Regions from separate parts of the Anaerobacillus sp. genome, predicted to be linked through region 3. Evidence: riboswitches for the same ligand, from Rfam matches in the RefSeq annotation. Region 3 holds a riboswitch; each other region holds the start of a gene.
What was found. A riboswitch is a leader RNA that binds a small molecule or an ion and turns the genes downstream of it on or off. The one in region 3 is predicted to bind cyclic di-GMP.
Positions count from the first base shown of each region.

Region 1: another riboswitch for cyclic di-GMP. It lies ahead of sda (sporulation histidine kinase inhibitor Sda); the one in region 3 lies ahead of ACK4M9_RS02425 (putative bifunctional diguanylate cyclase/phosphodiesterase).
Region 2: another riboswitch for cyclic di-GMP. It lies ahead of ACK4M9_RS12675 (type II secretion system protein); the one in region 3 lies ahead of ACK4M9_RS02425 (putative bifunctional diguanylate cyclase/phosphodiesterase).
Region 4: another riboswitch for cyclic di-GMP. It lies ahead of ACK4M9_RS04715 (anti-repressor SinI family protein); the one in region 3 lies ahead of ACK4M9_RS02425 (putative bifunctional diguanylate cyclase/phosphodiesterase).

Region 1 covers NZ_JBKBWN010000009.1:44,188-48,879, forward strand. The annotation lists gene ACK4M9_RS13770 (helix-turn-helix domain-containing protein) at 1-719, opposite strand, end outside; gene ACK4M9_RS13775 (hypothetical protein) at 1,006-1,275, shown strand; gene sda (sporulation histidine kinase inhibitor Sda) at 1,337-1,513, opposite strand; cyclic di-GMP riboswitch class II at 1,535-1,618, opposite strand; gene ACK4M9_RS13785 (response regulator transcription factor) at 1,809-2,492, shown strand; gene ACK4M9_RS13790 (sensor histidine kinase) at 2,494-3,495, shown strand; gene ACK4M9_RS13795 (ABC transporter ATP-binding protein) at 3,801-4,484, shown strand; gene ACK4M9_RS13800 (ABC transporter permease) at 4,481-4,692, shown strand, end outside.
Region 2 covers NZ_JBKBWN010000008.1:60,044-64,735, reverse strand. The annotation lists gene ACK4M9_RS12690 (prepilin-type N-terminal cleavage/methylation domain-containing protein) at 1-445, opposite strand, end outside; gene ACK4M9_RS12685 (prepilin-type N-terminal cleavage/methylation domain-containing protein) at 442-879, opposite strand; gene ACK4M9_RS12680 (prepilin peptidase) at 892-1,644, opposite strand; gene ACK4M9_RS12675 (type II secretion system protein) at 1,731-2,135, opposite strand; cyclic di-GMP riboswitch class II at 2,256-2,339, opposite strand; gene hemL (glutamate-1-semialdehyde 2,1-aminomutase) at 2,812-4,101, opposite strand; gene hemB (porphobilinogen synthase) at 4,174-4,692, opposite strand, start outside.
Region 3 covers NZ_JBKBWN010000002.1:75,019-79,710, forward strand. The annotation lists gene ACK4M9_RS02415 (ATP-dependent DNA helicase) at 1-166, shown strand, start outside; gene ACK4M9_RS02420 (methyl-accepting chemotaxis protein) at 427-1,884, shown strand; cyclic di-GMP riboswitch class I at 2,126-2,212, shown strand; gene ACK4M9_RS02425 (putative bifunctional diguanylate cyclase/phosphodiesterase) at 2,296-4,551, shown strand.
Region 4 covers NZ_JBKBWN010000003.1:119,641-124,332, forward strand. The annotation lists gene ACK4M9_RS04710 (ABC transporter ATP-binding protein) at 1-1,666, shown strand, start outside; gene ACK4M9_RS04715 (anti-repressor SinI family protein) at 2,676-2,798, opposite strand; cyclic di-GMP riboswitch class I at 2,831-2,917, opposite strand; gene ACK4M9_RS04720 (MBL fold metallo-hydrolase) at 3,407-4,546, shown strand; gene ACK4M9_RS04725 (S8 family peptidase) at 4,654-4,692, shown strand, end outside.

The sequences.
Region 1 (4,692 bases), on a different contig from region 3:
TCACCTAAAATATAAAAAGTTAAATTAGAGAGACATAGTTGAATCGTTTTATCACAAAACCTAATGGCCTCTTGATAATTAGATAGCAAATGGGCAATAACAGCAGAATTATACGCAATTCGGATCGCAAGCTTTGGATCATAATTTGCAGGTGATTTCTTCATTTTAATTGATATATCATGATATATTTCCGCTGCTTTTGCATACTGTCTTATTTCACCGTGAATAGCCGCAATGCTTGCCAATATATCTATTTCAGTTGCTGAAGTATTTTTTTTCGTAGTTGGAGTTAATTGAAGGGCTGCATCAAGTAATTCAAACGCCTTATCCTGGTTATTATTAAGATAAAAATAACTAATCCCTTCACGCCATAATAAAATTTGTTTTAGCTCATCTCTACGAAACAATGGATTAATTTTCTCTAACTTTACAATTCTCAAGACTTCTTTATAGTTTTTTTCTCTAACTAACCGTTCCAAATCTTGGTAAACGTTTTTAACATATTCGATTTTCAGTAAACTTCCAGAACCATAAAAATAGTCCATATCAACACCAAGACGTTTGGCGATTTGATAAAGTATGTATGAATTTGGAACTATTTCATTTTTTTCAATGCGGCTAATTGTTGCTTGGGTGCAAATTCCTTCTGCAAGTTCTTCCTGGTAAATATTGTAGTGCATCCGTAGCTCTTTAATTTTATCACCAACATACATAATCATCCGCCCCCCTATTTATGCATATTTGTATATCATAGTGAAGAACGAGCCATAAACGCGAATTTTATGACGAAATTTGAAATCAAACCTACCTAGAACTGATTTACACAAATCCTCAGCATATGCCATGATCTAATTATAATATAACAATTCTCTTTAAAAAAGGAGCTGGAAATTATGAAAAGACTTTTAGTTGGGGTGTTAGCTTTAGCTTTAATTTTAGGTTTTTCCCAAGCGACGGAAACTTCTGCACAAGAAGAAATCAAACCTTTAGGATTTGGATTCATTCATGGATAATGATTTAAGTAATTCAGAAACAACTAAAAAGTATAATCCTAATAGGAATAATACTTTTTATTGGTTCGTCGTCTTTGATCAGATTATGGGGGAATTTTACAATATTACGTTATTCGAAGATGAGAATTCCAACCTCCATGATATATGTAAAAAGTTTGAATTAGAAAATCCTAAGTTTATTGTTGCAAAAGCCGGTGTTGGTATTCAAAGTCGGCCACCAGAGATAAAAAGATTACCATATCTAATTTATTCCCATCTCTAAATAAGGAAAAAAGAGGCTATCCCAATGGCTATGCTTAGTATGGGATAGCCTCTTATTTAATTCATATTTCTTTTAAAGGAATACCTATCTGACTTGTTTGGAAGATTTCAGCTAGATTTCTTCGGTTAATTTCATCTTCTAGAAATTTGATGAATTCAAAATCTAACTTTAGTTCTTTTGCTTTTGAATATGCAGACATTAGTTTTTCATCTGAAATAAATCTTAAAGACAAACTCATCGTACAATGCCTCCCAAAAATAGTTTCTTAGGTCGGTTGCACTATTAGCTCCAAACTATTCAAGTGCCCATGTAAAAATAGTTTTTCTTCGCTCCCCAACTTTTTATTTTTAAAGATATTATACCAAACAATAATGGTTATATGTCAATAATTAACAAAATAAACTTCTAGTTAAATTTTTGCTCTGCACGTAATAATCTTGACCTTCATAAATCTTTCACCCTATCTGTTACGAAAAATTTGATGTACTATAGTATTAGTTAAATTAGCATTTTACATGTTAGGGTGAAAAAACATGAAAATCCTCGTTGTAGAAGATGATAAAACCATTGCATCTGGTCTAGAATACTCCTTTCAGCAAGAAAACTATGTAACGGTCCTTTGTTACAATGCAGAGTCTGCAAAAGCAGTAATAAAAAATGAGATTTCAAGTATTGACTTATGTTTATTTGATCTGTCTTTGCCTGATGGAAATGGCTATGAGCTTTGTAAACTTGTAAAAAAGGAAAGTGACATTCCCGTAATCTTTTTAACGGCCATGGATGAAGAAGTCAACATAGTAATGGGACTTGATATGGGAGCAGATGATTACATCACAAAACCATTTCGAATTAGAGAGCTTCTCTCTCGAATAAAATCTGTTTTACGCCGTTACAATAAACAAGCTCATACAAATACAATTATTGAACTATCAACGATTCAAATTAATACTTTAGAAGGTAAAGTTTATAAAAACAGCAACGAAATTTATGTTACTGCGTTAGAATATCGACTACTACTGATTTTTGCAAATCATGTCGGCCAAGTCCTCACACGTAATCAATTACTAGAAAGAATCTGGGACGTAGCAGGTGATTTTGTCAATGACAATACGCTAACCGTGTATATTAAAAGACTTCGAGAAAAGCTAGAAGATAATCCTCAAAAACCAACTATCATTAAAACCGTTCGTGGGTTAGGCTATAAGGTTGGTGATTAACATGCTCCGCAATCAAGAATTTAACAAGCTTTTATTAACAATGAGTGGTATTAGTCTCCTTTCCATTTTACTCGTTTCTTATTTCTCAGTACAGGCAGCTGTAATTGTCACGATCACAAATCTTCTACTTATTGCCGTTACAGTAGTCTATACAAATTGGAGATATCGTGACATTGATAGGCTTTCTAGCTATTTACGACAAATAAGTAGTGGTGATTTCACTCTTGATGTTCGGGATAACCGAGAAGGTGAACTGAGTATCCTCAAAAATGAGATTTATAAGGTGACATTAAAACTATCCGAGCATAGTGACCTTTTACAAAAGGATAAAATCAAACTTACGAATGCGATAAGTGACATCTCTCATCAATTGAAAACACCAATCACTTCGATGGTTGTCATGTCTGATTTATTGAATGACGCCAGATTAACTGAAGATAAACGGTCAGAGTTTAACCGTAACATTAGGGTGCAGCTAGAGCGAATCGAGTGGCTCGTGGCATCTTTATTAAAGCTGTCAAAAATTGATGCCGGAACTATTCAATTTAAAAAGGATAAAGTTTTGGTAAAAGACCTTATTCAGAAGGCTGTTCACCCTCTTCTCATTCCAATCGATATAAAAGAACAAACACTAGAATTGGAAGGTAATGAGACTGTATCCTTTGTAGGCGACCTAAATTGGACCTCAGAAGCATTAATTAATATTATTAAAAATTGTTTAGAACACACACCAAATAAAGGAACAATACGTATTCATTTTTCGGAAAACAGCCTATTTACTGAAGTTGTCATCAAAGATAATGGGAAAGGGATTGCGAAAGAGGATTTACCATACATCTTTAAGCGCTTTTATAAAGGAAAAAATGCCAATGAAGAGAGTGTTGGCATTGGACTAGCAATGGCCCATTCGATTATTACAAGTCAAAATGGCACCATTCAAGTTGACAGTATGTCTGGCCAAGGTACCACATTTCAACTAAAGTTTTACAAACAAATTATCTGATCAATTAGAGGCTCTCCTAAAACAAAGATTGAGATACCAATAAAAGTTCGCTTTCACCAACACGGATGTAACGATGATCGACACAAAACAGACAATCGAAGAAAGTGAACTTTCCTGAAGACAACGCTAGACACCGAATATAGACCTATGATATTTCTGTACGTTTAAGTTAGTTGGATCCCACGTTGTGTAACATAGTTAGGGCAGCCTCTCTTCTTATATGACAAAATTGTCACTTTGCAGTCACCAGAAAGTCACCTTAGGCAGATAAATTTAAACCATCAAGAATAATGGAGGGAAATCTTATGGAAATTTTAAGAATTGAAAATCTGTCTAAAATCTATGGAAAAGGTGATACGGCTGTCAAAGCGTTAGATAATGTAACCTTTACAGTGAAAAAAGGAGAATTTGTTGCAATTATTGGACCCTCTGGTTCAGGTAAATCGACGTTACTTCACTTATTGGGTGGGGTCGATCGGCCAACAGATGGGAAGGTTTTTGTAGATAACACAGACATCTATTCATTAAATGAAACACAACTAGCGATCTTCCGTCGCCGCCAAATCGGGTTGATTTATCAATTTTACAACCTTATCCCTATCTTAACTGTAGAGGAAAACATTACTTTACCGCTTCTGTTAGATCAGCAAAAAGTAGATCAAAAGCATTTTGAGGATATCGTAAGAAGCTTGAGCTTAGAAAATCGATTAAGTCATTTGCCAAACCAACTTTCCGGAGGTCAGCAGCAACGCGTTTCTATAGGTCGGGCCTTAATTAGTAACCCAGCCATTATGCTTGCAGATGAGCCAACAGGTAACTTAGATAGCAAAAACAGCAGTGAAATTATCGCCTTATTAAAAATGTTTAATAAGACTTATCAACAAACACTTATTGTCATTACCCATGATGAGCGCATTGCCCTACAAGCGGATAGAATTATCTCTATTGAGGATGGTAAGGTTGCTAAAGATGAGGTGATTCGTGTATGAACATCATCCAAAAGCTTACCTTAAGACATCTTAAGGAAAATAAACGTCGTACACTTGTAACCATCATTGGAACCGTTATTTCCGTCGCTATGATCACTGCAGTAGCTACCCTTGCCGTCTCCTTTATAGATTTGTTGCAAAGACAATCGATTGCCGACCATGGGGAATGGCATGTGCAATATTTAGATATCAACCCGCAGCAATTAGA
Region 2 (4,692 bases), on a different contig from region 3:
GTGAATTTGCGTTATTATACAAGGTTGTATTTAATTCAAACTCTCTGTTCTGATTTTTAAGCCTTAAAGATAGATGATATTTCACAGGATTTTCGATAGGCTCTGGTGTTATAGTAAATTGATCAACGTGACTTGATAGAGCATTTTCTGTGTCACTCAAGTAAACCTTGTTTTCTGAACTTTCATATCGAAAAAAAATCTCACTAGCTTTCCCCAATGTCCAATTTCCTGATACAAACGTAAATACGGCACCATCGCGAATTTTCTCACTCATGAATTGTGAAATAAACCTTGCTTCATGTTGAAGCTGATTCTCGACTATGGTTTCCTTATGGACCTTTATGGTATTATTCAACAATAGAAATATCGGTGTGGAAATGATTGTCAATATTGTAATTGTGACAAGCAATTCGAGTAAAGTAATTCCACGTTGGTTTTCCATCATTGCCTTTTCACCACCGATACTAATACCACTTCTTGATTGATAGGTTCATTAACTTCAACAAATACTTTAATTTCATAGAAATCATCTAATATGGTAGTTGGATTCGCATTGTCCAAATTGCTAAATTCAATCCGATACATTGTTTCAGCATTTGTTAAGATCGGTACAGAAATATTTGTGTAATTAATTTCAGAACAGCCTGAATTCGTACATTTACCGTAAAGCGAAACGCCTGCTAAACCATTTGGAAACGACATTATTCTTGCTTCTTCTATTATTTCTTGAGCATAGTAGAGACTTTTACTCTCTGTCCCTTGTATAACCGTGTTCGTAAAAGATCCTGTCATCATTGTAACGATTGGAATAACAACGATCCCAAGTAAGGCGACAGCTACTAATAACTCAATTAATGTAACTCCCTTTTGATTTTTCATGTTTTCACACCCTTACCAAAATAAGTTCACATACCAATTCCATATTTCTCTCCCCCATAAATAGGCGGCAAATGTTCCGATAAAAATAAAAGGGCCGAAAGCAATCGGTTCCTTCCGTTTGGCAATACCAAAAATAATTAGCGTAATTCCAACAATTGTACCAACAAAGGACGCAAGGACGAGACTCATGATCGTCATCCACGGACCAAGAGCGACACCGATCGCAGCGTAAAGCTTAATATCTCCACCGCCCATGCCTCCTTTACTGACAATTGCAATTAACAATAGTAATGAAAAACCTACTACTCCACCAATTAAATAAAACCAAAACGGCTCACTGCCGACGAACAAACGGGCAATCAGCAAGATTACTAAAGCTGGAAGAGTAATTACATCTAGGATTAATTTTTCGCGAATGTCTGTTAAAACCGCTAATACTAGTAAAATCGTTAAAATAAGTGCCGGAACTAATTCTAGCGTTAGACCAACCCATTTATACGTAATAAAAATAGAAGTAGCCGTCAACAACTCACCAAATGGGTAAAGCGGGGAAATTTTTGTTTTACAGTAGCGACATTTTCCACCTAAAAATACATAGCTGAAAACTGGGATAAGATCAAAGACCGCTAATTTATGCTTGCAATTTGGACAATGAGAAGGTGGGAAAGCGACCGATTTATTTTTAAGGAGTCGAATGGCAACTACATTGAAAAAACTGCCTAATAGTAAGCCAACCAGTAAAACATAAAAATCAATTAATAACAAAGTTGATCTCTCCTTTCTCAAAATCAAGCATTTTCGGTTTTAAAAAAGCTGCCGCTATCAAGCGTAGCGACAGCTTAAAAAAAATATTACTTACACCCAGCAGGCGCCGATATAACTCCGGAAGCATAGTCCCAACCATTAATAGTTCCTGTTCCAGTTGCTGGTGTACAACCAGTAAAAGCTTTAATAGTCGGTATTTCTTTGACATAAGGACCAGTAGCAGGAGACCCTGTTGCTTTAGTTAGTTGATCATTTAGAGTAGTGGCATTCGTAGGATATGTGCTCTTATCTATATAGAACCTGTTAATTGCGTCTTGGAGTATTTGCTCATTTTGTGCGTTTGTATTTCTATGTGCATTATCCTGATTCCCCATCAGCATAGGCACAGCTATCGCCGCAATAATCCCCAAAATAACTATAACCACTAATAACTCGATAAGCGTTAGACCGCGTTGGTCTTTTCTAAGACGTTTGAGAATAGCTTTAAACATTTTTAAAATCTCTCCCTTTTTTGTTTTAATTTTTATGTCAAGAGTATGGTTTACTCTTAAAACCAGCGTTTAATTCGGTGTAACAGATAAAAAAACCTCTACAAAGCTTATAGGACATAAGTTTGTAAAGGCGGGTTGCACCACTAGCTCCAAGTGACTTAGGTGCCCAAATAACAGTCACTTTTCATTGCATCCTTTATTTAATAGATTGATAATTTTGATTTATGTTAGCTTATAAATTTATTATAGCAGTTTACTTTCATAATAAAAAGTGAAATATAGTAAAATCCGATCATAATTTCTACATATTTTCTCAAATTATTACATAAACACTTTTATTTTTACATTATTTGTAAAATTAATATAGGTATAACGACCTAAAAAAAACACTTTTCTCACTTTCCTAAAAAGGTAAAATCCAATAGATTGTCATACACGATTCGACTTCTCATTGCATGATTACCCATTATTCATCTCTAGCAAAACACATCGTTAGCTTCATGCTAGCTCCTCAAGTGCATAAAGCTCTGTTATAAAGGTGCAGACACATCGGAAATATATATCTTGAACAAACAAAAAAACTGACCTAAAATCACCTTATCTCAATCTAGATCCAATGAACTTATAGGATATCGATTTGAGGGATAAGACGACTTTTAGGTCAGATGTTTAATCATTATTTAATTAGCCTTGCAAATGCCTTATCTGCAGCGGCAATTGTTTTTTCAATATCTTCGTCAGTATGTTGCGTTGATAGGAACATACCTTCAAATTGAGATGGTGGGATCGAAACCCCTTCTTCCAACATGTAGCGGAAGTAGTCTGCAAAACGATCTAAGTCAGATGTTTTTGCTTTTTCATAGTTCGTCACTTCTTCATTAGTGAAGAAGAAACCGATCATTGAACCAGCTTGACTCGTTTGATGTGGAATGCCGTGCTTTTTAGCGGCATTTGATAATCCTTCTGCTAACTTTTTACCGAGGCGGTTAAATTCCGCATAATGCTCTTCTGTTAGCTGCGACAACGTTTCATAGCCTGCTGTCATTGCTAATGGATTACCTGATAATGTTCCAGCTTGATAAATAGGTCCGCTTGGGGCAATCATTTCCATAATTTCACGTTTACCGCCATAGGCGCCAACTGGTAAACCACCGCCAATAACTTTACCTAAGCAAGTTAAGTCAGGGGTAACTCCAAGGACACCTTGTGCACAATGGTAACCAACTCTAAATCCTGTCATTACTTCATCAAATATTAACAATGTACCATTTTTCTCAGTGATTTCACGAACGCTTTCTAAAAAGCCTGGTTGCGGAAGTACAACTCCCATATTTCCTGCTACAGGTTCAAGAATTACCGCTGCAATATCGTCGCCATATTGTTCGAAGGCATAACGGAGGCTTTCTAAGTCGTTATAAGGTACCGTCAGTGTGTTTAAGGCAACAGCTTCTGGTACTCCAGGACTATCTGGTAAACCTAGTGTAGCGACTCCAGAACCCGCTTTAATAAGGAGGGAATCACCATGTCCATGGTAGCAGCCTTCAAATTTCAATATTTTATTTCGGTTTGTATAGCCACGCGCTAAACGTAACGCACTCATCGTCGCCTCTGTACCAGAGTTAACCATCCTGACAACTTCTACAGAAGGAACACGTTCAATGACAAGCTCCGCCATTTTCGTCTCTAGTTCGCTTGGGGCACCAAAGCTAGTCCCTAATTCAGCCGCGCTCTTCAGCGCTTCAATAACTTGATCATCAGCATGGCCTAGTACAAGCGGTCCCCACGAGAGTACGTAATCTATATATTCATTACCATCAATATCATAGATCTTCGAACCCTTCCCACGCTCCATAAAAACTGGATCCATTTTTACTGATTTAAAGGCACGAACTGGACTGTTTACTCCGCCTGGCATTACTTCCTTTGCTTTCGCAAAAGCAGCACTCGAATTATTAAATGATCTCATTTTAATCCCCCTATTTTTAGTTAGTTATCAATTTGTACATGTCTAACCAAAAAACTTCACAATCAATGACAGTTACTCACTTAACCATTTTGCAACATCTTTTGCAAAATATGTAATGATTAAATCAGCTCCCGCTCGTTTCATACTAATTAGCTTTTCCATAACAACCGCTTTTTCATCAATCCATCCGTTTAAACTAGCAGCTTTAATCATCGAGTATTCGCCACTCACATTATACGCAACAACGGGATAAGAAAAATGATCTTTTACTTCACGAATAATATCTAAGTAGGAAAGTGCTGGTTTAACGATTAAAAAGTCGGCGCCTTCTAAAACATCACTCTCTGCTTCGCGCAGGGCTTCTAGACGGTTTGCAGGATCCATTTGGTATGTTTTACGGTCGCCAAATGATGGTGCACTATGAGCCGCATCACGGAACGGTCCGTAAAATGCTGAAGAATATTTAACAGCATAAGACATAATCGGGATATGTGCGAAACCTGCTTCATCTAATCCATGGCGAATCGCTGCAACAAAACCGTCCATCATGTTTGATGGAGCGATAACATCTGCTCCCGCTTTAGCTTGGGA
Region 3 (4,692 bases):
TTTTGCCTATGTTTATCCTGGGATGAATAAAGTTCATCAGGCAGGCGGAAGGCTAATTCGTTCGGAGGAGGATGAAGGAGTGATCATTCTGATGGATGACCGTTACTTGTCGACTAAATATCGAAGTTTATTACCTAGTGAGTGGCAGAATTATAGAAAGCTTTAATTCATCAACTTAGCAAGGGGTTGTCCTATAAGAAAAACTAACCCTGTTTAGGCTGGAAAACTAGCATTTATATGTTTTTAAGTGAGACTTATAAATAAAGTCGTTACAAAATAAAGGTTTTTACTAATCGCAATTACGAAACCTGACCTTTTTCGACAAAATAGCTTATTTTCCGACAATATCCCTATATTAACGAGACGAAACATATGGTATCATATTTTTACTATGTACAACTTAGATACTACTTAGGAGGTTTTGTTATGGAATTAGTTAAAAAAATGAAATTAGATGATACTACGAAAAAGAATTCAATCATGTTCTATACATATTCTTTTTCGATTTTTGTAGGCTTGTTATATGGTCTAATCTATAAAAATATCGATTTATCCATTTTTTATGGTTCCCAATTGATCGTCTTTTCTCTATTATTTTTTGTGGTAAATAAAACGTTAAAGAAAGTTACTTTATTCTCATATTTAAGTATTGTGACGATATATAGCTTCACGTTTTATTCGATGATAGCTGGAATTTCTAGTAATATGTCAGTCATTATTATTATCTTTTTCTTAAGTGTTTTCTCTGTTCTGCACTTTAACAAGATACTATTGATAATTGGTTATGGATATGGGCTTGTGATGCTGATCAGTTTTTTCTTGATTTATGATAATTATGAAGATTTATTTGTAAGTACTTTGCTTATTTATATTTTGACAGGAGTTTTGTTAGCAACAATAACAAAATTGGCTCAGGATCAATTCTCAAAACTACAGGAGTTTCTAACTGAAGCACAACACGAGGCTAGCAGGAAAGAGCAGCAAAAGCTTCATTTAGAGAAAGAAGTTGCTGTAATCGTTGAAAGTTTGATGAATGCAAATGGAAAAGTTCAAAATAGTGTCGCAGCTCAAGAAGAAATGCAATCTTCAATCAATGAAGTGTCGGTTGGAAGCCAAACGCAAAGTGAACAAATCTCGTTAATAGCTGAAACTGCTAGTGAAACGAGAGAATCTATGGATCAACTTGGTGAAGTTTCAAAAACATTACTAAAGGAATCTGAGCATGCAGCAACCGTTTCGAAAGATGGAGAACTAAAGATTAATGAACTAACTGGTGAAATGGAAGAAATGAAACTAGTTATTGAGGAATTAAATGACACATTTGCTATTTTAACGAGAAAAATAGAAGAAACGAATTCATTCACTGATAATATTAAGCAAATCTCCGAGCAAACGAATTTACTTGCGTTGAATGCTTCAATTGAGGCAGCCCGGGCTGGAGAGGCTGGACGGGGGTTCTCAGTAGTTGCATCAGAGATCCGCAATTTAGCAGAAATGACGAATCAAACGGCAGAGAAAATCACGGAAAACTTACGTGAATTAAATACTAGTAACCAAAGCGCTGTAAATAAAATGGCAAATAGTACGACGAAAATCAAAGACAGCGTAGAAACGACAAACTTAGCGAACGAGTCCTTTAAATTACTTTCGATGACGTTAGCTAAATTAAATGCCACATTTGCTCAATTTCAAAAGCTTTCTGACGATGTTAAAACAAAATCGGTATCGGTAGAATTGTCGACAAATGAGCTTGCTGCAATAATCGAAGAAACAGCTGCTAGTCTTGAAGAAATGAGCGCAACAATCGAAAGCATTAATGTTGATAGCCAGAAGATCGCCGAATACATGCAAGAAACAACAGAGCGTGCAACAAACCTAATATAAATGTAGGTACCATCATTTAGGTGCCAGGCACCAATGCAACATTGGTGCCTGGCACCTTATTAAATAATACATTTATCTATAATAGGTTATATTAACTAGGTAATTTACTTATTAGACAAATTAAGTTTACTCATATTACAACGTTTATGGTAAAATAGAAGTAGTTATTAAATGACTTTCTTGTAACACTCGAGACTAAAAGACTAGTTTTTAAAGCTGTATACTACCTAAAAGAATATTTCAATTGAAATGGCAAACTTACTGAAAGGTAAGGACGCAAAGCTTCAGACCTAATGGTTATTAAACTTAAGGTGGCTGAGTTACCAAAGGAGAATTAGCTGACAAGTTATTTCCATTGGAGATAGCTTTTTATTTTTATTTTTATTTTTTGAAAGTTAGGGGGGACGTAGGATGCTTCCAAGAAGAATAGCTGTGTGGATTCCGATTATTGTTGTACTTTTATTTTATGGATGGTGTTTTGTTTTTAAGGATGATCAAACGCTAAGAACTTTAGGTGCGAGTGGTTTTCCAATCATTGGTACAATTATTAGTTTTATATGGATTATGAGAGCTTATCGCAAAACGAATGAAGATAAACTGTTTTGGCTATTGCTTGGCTTAGGAATTATTTTTACTTTTTTAGGGAATTTCCTCTGGCTTTATTCGCTTTTGGCCGAAGCAATTAAAGAATTTTCAAATACGTCCTTCTTATTTTGGTTTCTATCATACATTTTCTATTTGCTAGGACTAACTTATAAAACGAAAAAAATTAGCGGTTCCGTAACAAATAGCCCTTATTTGTTTAACATTTTGGTGTTTATGACATCAGCGATTGTTATAAGTATACACTACTTAATCAGACCGATCTGGGAACTTTGGGATCATTCAGTTTTAGCAATGGTTTTAACAATCGCTTTCCCAATTGCGAACTTGAGCATCTTATTTATGATGACATATTTATATTATCTCTCCATACATAGTAAAGAGAGAAGAGTTATATTTTTTCTCGCAATTGCTTTCTTTTTTCAAATTGTTGCTGACTCGACTTTTTTATACTTAGCGGTCATTGGTACCTATGAGTTTGGGAGTTGGATCGATCCATTTTGGTTGATTTCAACTCTATTTATCGGGTATGCAGCATTGTTTGCAGAGAAAAATTTGACTGAAAAGGATTATAGATTAGAAAATTACGTTGAAAGTAAAGAACATCTTTTTTCATATGGTAGTGCGATTATTTTATTAGTATTTGTCTTAAATAGCTACGAGTGGAGGGGTGATGCTTTAACTGTCGGACTCATTATTATATTCTTGATGATTATTGTTCGTCAATTAGTAGTTCTAAAGAAAAATAAAACGCTAATGAGTGAGTTTAAATATTTGGCCTATCATGATTCGTTAACTGGACTCCATAACCGAGCCCGCTTTAATGAAGATTTGACTAAGATAATGGGGATGGTTAGACCAGATAGCTGTAAGGTCGGTTTACTATTAATTGACTTAGATCGCTTTAAACTTGTTAATGACACTCTTGGTCACCTCGTAGGCGATAAACTCTTAGTATGTGCTTCAGAACGACTAAAACAAACAATTGACGAAGGGCATTTCTTATATCGGATTGGTGGCGACGAATTTATTATTATCCTTCCTGGAACAACAAGGGCGCAATGTACTAGTTTAGCAAAGAAGATTATTATCGAACTTGCAAAGTCTTTCAGCATTGATAATCATGAAATTACAATAACCCCTAGTATAGGAATAAGTTTATATCCAAAACACGGTGTTACTAGCGAACAATTGTTGAAAAATGCAGATGCGGCTATGTACGTGGCAAAAGGTAAAGGGCGGAACAATTTTTGCTTTTACAATTCAGAATTAAACGAAATGCTTTCTAGAAAAATGAAGATCGAAAACGGATTACGAAAAGCTTTGAGGAAAGAGCAATTTTTGCTAAATTATCAACCGATCGTAGAGTTGCAGACGAGAAAGATTGTTGGCATGGAAGCACTATTACGTTGGCACCATCCTGAAATGGGGGCAGTTTCACCAGCAGAATTTATTCCGATCGCAGAAGAAACTGGTCAAATCATTGCAATCGGAGAATGGGTTTTAAAGACGGCATGTCAACAGAATAAAGCATGGCAAGAAGCGGGTTTTCCGGCCCTGAGTGTATCTGTTAATGTTTCGGTTCGCCAACTGCAAAGCAGTAATTTTTTCGAAACTGTGAAAAATATTTTACGAGAAACTGAACTTGAGCCGCAATTTTTAGAGCTAGAAATTACAGAGAGCATCCAAAATGTTTCTGAAACGATAATAGTATTGAAGGCGTTAAACGAACTTGGGGTCAGATCAGCGATTGATGATTTTGGCACTGGATACTCGTCATTACACATTCTTACGGAATTACCGATTAATACAATTAAAATTGATAAGTTATTTATCGATAATCTTACAGAGGCTTCTGATCACCCTTTAATAAAAACAATTATTGATATCGGTTTAAATTTAGACCTTCGTATCGTAGCTGAGGGAATCGAATCTGAGCAGCAAGTTAGCAATTTAACAAGATTTAACTGTAATTTTGGACAAGGCTTCTTATTTTCAAAACCTATAAACGCAGAACAATTTGAAAAACTATTAACAAATCAGGGTGCCAGACACCAAATGTAAAAGTTGGTGCCTGGCACCGCTCAATAAATTAGTACGAAAAAGCCAAGAAACCCCCATTAGAAGGGGGATTTTTGGCTTTTCATCTAGGTGCCAGGCACCTATTTATGGTAAAATACGATAATAGGTGTCTACTCTGTAAAT
Region 4 (4,692 bases), on a different contig from region 3:
TGTTGATATTGATGCCACTGGAACACCATTAGTAGGTATTTTTGATTTTCTCCAGTCAATTCCAGTTTCAGTAGGGTTGCCTGTCATCCTCGGGATATTCGTCCTTATAGTTATAGGTCAAAATTTACTCCAACGACAGATAGCTATAAAAGGATCTATCATTCAACACGGTTTTTTTAGACATCTTCGGATGAAAACGTATGAAGCTTTACTCCATGCGAATTGGAATTTTTTCATAAAGAATAGGAAATCTGATTTGGTCCATTTAATGTCTGCTGAAATTGCTCGTGCCAGTGCTGGTACTCACTCCTTCTTACAATTTCTTGCTTCGTTAATTTTTACATGTATCCAAATTATTTTAGCTTTTTGGTTGTCACCAACGATTACAGGATTTGTCTTAGCTTCTGGGTTAATTCTTCTCTTATTTAACCGCAAGTTTTTAAAACGATCTTTAGAGCTTGGAAACCGCCAATTTACGCTTGGGAAAAGTTATTTAGGTGGAATAACAGATCAAATTAATGGAATTAAAGATATTAAAAGTAATACATTAGAAGAAACAAGAATGCAGTGGTTTCATAAGGTCACGAAAAGCATGGAAGAAGAACAAATTGAGTATACGAGGTTAAAAACAAAATCACAATTGTACTATAAAATAGCTTCATCTGTTTTAATTGCAGGTTTTATATTTTTAGCAGTTAACCTGTTTAACGCTCAAGTTGCTCAGCTAATGCTAATTATCGTTATTTTTTCTAGGCTATGGCCAAGAGTGGCTGGCATCCAAGCTTCTTTAGAACAAATTGCCACAACGATCCCAGCGTTAAAAGCAGTGATAGCGTTGCAAGAGGAGTGTAAGATTGCAAGAGAATTTACAATGAATGAAGAAAATATCCATCCTCTAAAGATTAATAGGGGGATGGAGTGTAGAGATATCTCTTTCCGCTACAACCCTAAAGAATATAAATACGCCCTAAAAAACATCAACATCTTCGTCCCTGCCAATCAAATGACCGCGGTCGTCGGCCCATCTGGAGCAGGGAAGAGTACACTTATTGATTTGTTAATGGGGCTAAATCAACCTGAAAGTGGAGAACTGCTTATCGATGGGGTTCCGTTAACAAGCGAGAATCTGATTTCATTAAGAAGAGCGATCTCCTACGTTCCACAAGATCCATTTCTTTTCAATGAAAGTATTCGTGAGAATTTGCAATTAGTTGCACCGGATGCAAGTGAAGCAGAAATGTGGGAAGCGTTGGAATTTTCTTCAGCTGCTGAATTTGTTCATAAGTTACCACAAGGACTTGATACACTAATTGGTGACCGTGGCATTCGCTTGTCAGGTGGGGAGAGGCAACGGATTGTTTTAGCTAGGGCAATTTTACGTAAGCCATCGATTCTTGTATTAGATGAGGCGACAAGTGCGTTAGATACAGAAAACGAGTCAAAAATCCAAGAGGCGTTAGAAAGACTAAAAGGAAAGATGACAATTGTAGTGATCGCACACCGCTTATCAACAATTCGTAATGCCGATCAAGTAGTTGTCTTAAATGAAGGTGAGATTATTCAGCAAGGTGGATTTAGCCAACTTGCCAAGGAAAAGCGCAGTATGTTTAGCAATTTACTTAGTAAGCAAATGGAACTAGTCCATTCACAAGAGGCTGGGACATAAGTAGAATACTCTCGCTTCAAAATTTGGAAATAGAAAATGCATGAAATCATGGTTTGAAACTGATTTCATGCATTTTATTCTGAATGAAGTTTTCTACAACAGCCTTGGTTTTTAGCTGGTTTAGATCCCAAGCCAATCGGAAATTTAAAATATGTTGTGAGGTTATCCAACTATATCTACCGTAGCAAAGATGTTTTTCGTGCTAATACCTTTAACAAGAAGAGCCAGGTTCGGACAGGGTTATGCTCAGAAGAAGAAAAGTAGTCTGAACTTGAGCCGAGTTCGGACCTGATTAGGCCTAGAAGAAGGAAAGTAGTCTGAAGAAGAGACAGGTTCGGACAGGGTTATGCTTAGAAGAAGAAAAGTAGTCTGAACCTGAGCCAAGTTCGGACTTGATAAGGCTTAGAAGAAGAAAAGTAGTCTGAACTTGAGCCGAGTTCGGACCTGATTAGGCCTAGAAGAAGGAAAGTAGTCTGAAGCAGAGCCAGGTTCGGACAGGGTTATGCTCAGAAGAAGAAAAGTAGTCCGAACCTGAGCCGAGTTCGAACCTGATAAGGCTTAGAAAAAGGAAAGTAGTCTTAAGTAGAGCCAGGTTCAGACATGAGCGCTTTTCGAATATGATAAGCAGCTTTTTTATAGTATTTGATTCTTGTCTGATTATCAAGACAGTCTTTATAAAGGTGATAATTATAGACGTATAAACAGCGATGATAGGTCCTTTTTGTTTTTTTGATCAAACTTTTTGAAAAAAAAGAACATTCTGAAGACCTCCTCTTGTTGAGCGTTTTCCTAGTGAGTCAAGGTAATCAATAGCCAACAACATAAATGGATGTTTGGTTAACGTACTTTTTCCTTAATTTCTATTTATGCATTTGGCTTTGGGATTATCCTTGCCAACTCAAAATAACTGAAAAGAAAAAAGTGATTGCTCTATAAAAGAAGCAACCACTTTATATTTTCTGTTATTGGTTTTATGTATTTGTAAGCACTGAGACGATTTTTTACTTTCCTAATATCTTTTGTGCATCAAGAGGAACTCCATTATTTCATCCGTACTAATTCCAATCACCATCGCCTCTTTGATTAATTCTACCCATTCCTGATCCAAGTTTTCAAATGAAATGTGCTCCAAGCAAAGTTCCCTCCTAAAATACTTTCCGTACCCCAAGCAGTCCAGCCGTCATGGTTGAAACCAACTTTAGACCTGTGACTTTGCGTCCCTATCTTTCAATAGATTTGCCTTTTATTGAAAATTTAGAAAAATTAGTGTATTTTTTATTATTCTTTCATCTACTATTGTAGTATAAGGCTCGAACTAGTTTTTTTGTGTAGAATCGTGGAAGAATTTTCAAATTTCATATGACAAAATAAGGTAAAAAAATCCTGTTTCAATAGGTCTTTACACCTAGTTATCGACAATTGTTAACTCCTATTTTATTGAATGTTCTGAAAATAGATATATCGCCAATATCGTATGTTTAAAAAAATGAAAAATAACAAATTTATTGTCGAAAACTTCTTATAGGAAATGGATCGATTGTAAAATTTTATAAACATATTTTAGGACAAAGGACTCAATAATAGAAGAGCGAAAGAAAACACCTAACATTACATTATAATTAGTGCGAAAAATTTAAGATTTTTAGAACTTTGTAGAAAAAATCTAATTATTATTAACTAACTTTTTTAATTGTTTTTTGTTATTCTAGTAAAAGCTGTTTTATTGAATGAAAGGGGAAGATGGAAATTTTATTTAGTAGTCAATTTTTAAAAGTTAGAGCTAAATTGATGATAGTTTCATTTGTTCTTTGTATTGTTTTAGTAGGTTGTAGTGATCTTCCAGAAAATGTAACTTTGACGAATGAAACTACTGTTTCGGGTGAAGCGACGATTCATTTTATCGATGTTGGCCAAGGGGATGCGACGCTTTTACAAGGACCTAATTTTACGGTGTTAATTGATGCAGGGCGGCATGACCGAAATGATGTTGTTCCTTATTTAACATCTGTTGGTGTGAAAGAATTGGATTTGCTTATTGGAACACACCCGCATGCTGATCACATTGGACAAATGGATAAAGTGATGCAAGCTTTTCCTGTGAAGGAGGTCTGGATGAGTGGCGACTCTCATACTTCAAAAATTTTTGAACGTGTCCTTAATGCGATTTTTGAGCACGAGGTTGAATACTATGAGCCAAGAGCTGGTGAGCAATTTGACATTGGTTCATTACATATACGTGTAGTTAATCCAGTCGAGCTAACAGGAGACCTTCATGATGGTAGCATTAGTTTAGTTGCCACTTACGGTGACATTTCGATATTGTTGACTGGAGACGCTGAAAAGCAAACAGAAGCCGCGATGCTAGACAGAAAAGAAGCGATCAATGCCCATATCTTTCAGTTAGGACATCATGGCTCGAGCACTTCTAGTACAGAAAAGTTTGTGAAGGAAGTGAATCCTGAAATTGTCATTTATTCAGCAGGTGCTGATAATTCCTACGGACATCCACATCAAGAAGTAATTGAACTGTTTAGTACCTTGCACATTCCAATGTATGGAACGATCAAAAATGGAACAATTGTCATTTCAACTGATGGTCTTGCCTATACAATAAATGCTGATCAATTGACGAGTAAGGAGCGAAAAACTGAACTAGATCAGTCACAACAAAAGCCTGAGATAGCAACATCTTCGTGTTTAGATATAAACAACGCTTCTATTGAAGAGTTATTAAAAATTACTCATATTGGCAAGGAACGTGCCGAGCAATTAATAAATTTACGTCCATTTAAATCAATTGATGAACTTAGTCGGATTAATGGAATTGGAGAAGGAAGATTGAAGGATATTAAGGCTGAGGGGTTGGCGTGTGTTCGTTGATCACGTTGTGAAATCAAAGAGCACTGATTTGCTCGTTGATTTCTACATTAAATTTAAAAGTAGGTGCATCCTAATTGTATTGAAGAATACGTTAGGAGGTCGTTAATATGCGTCGTTTAGCAACGATGTTTAGTATTGTTATGATA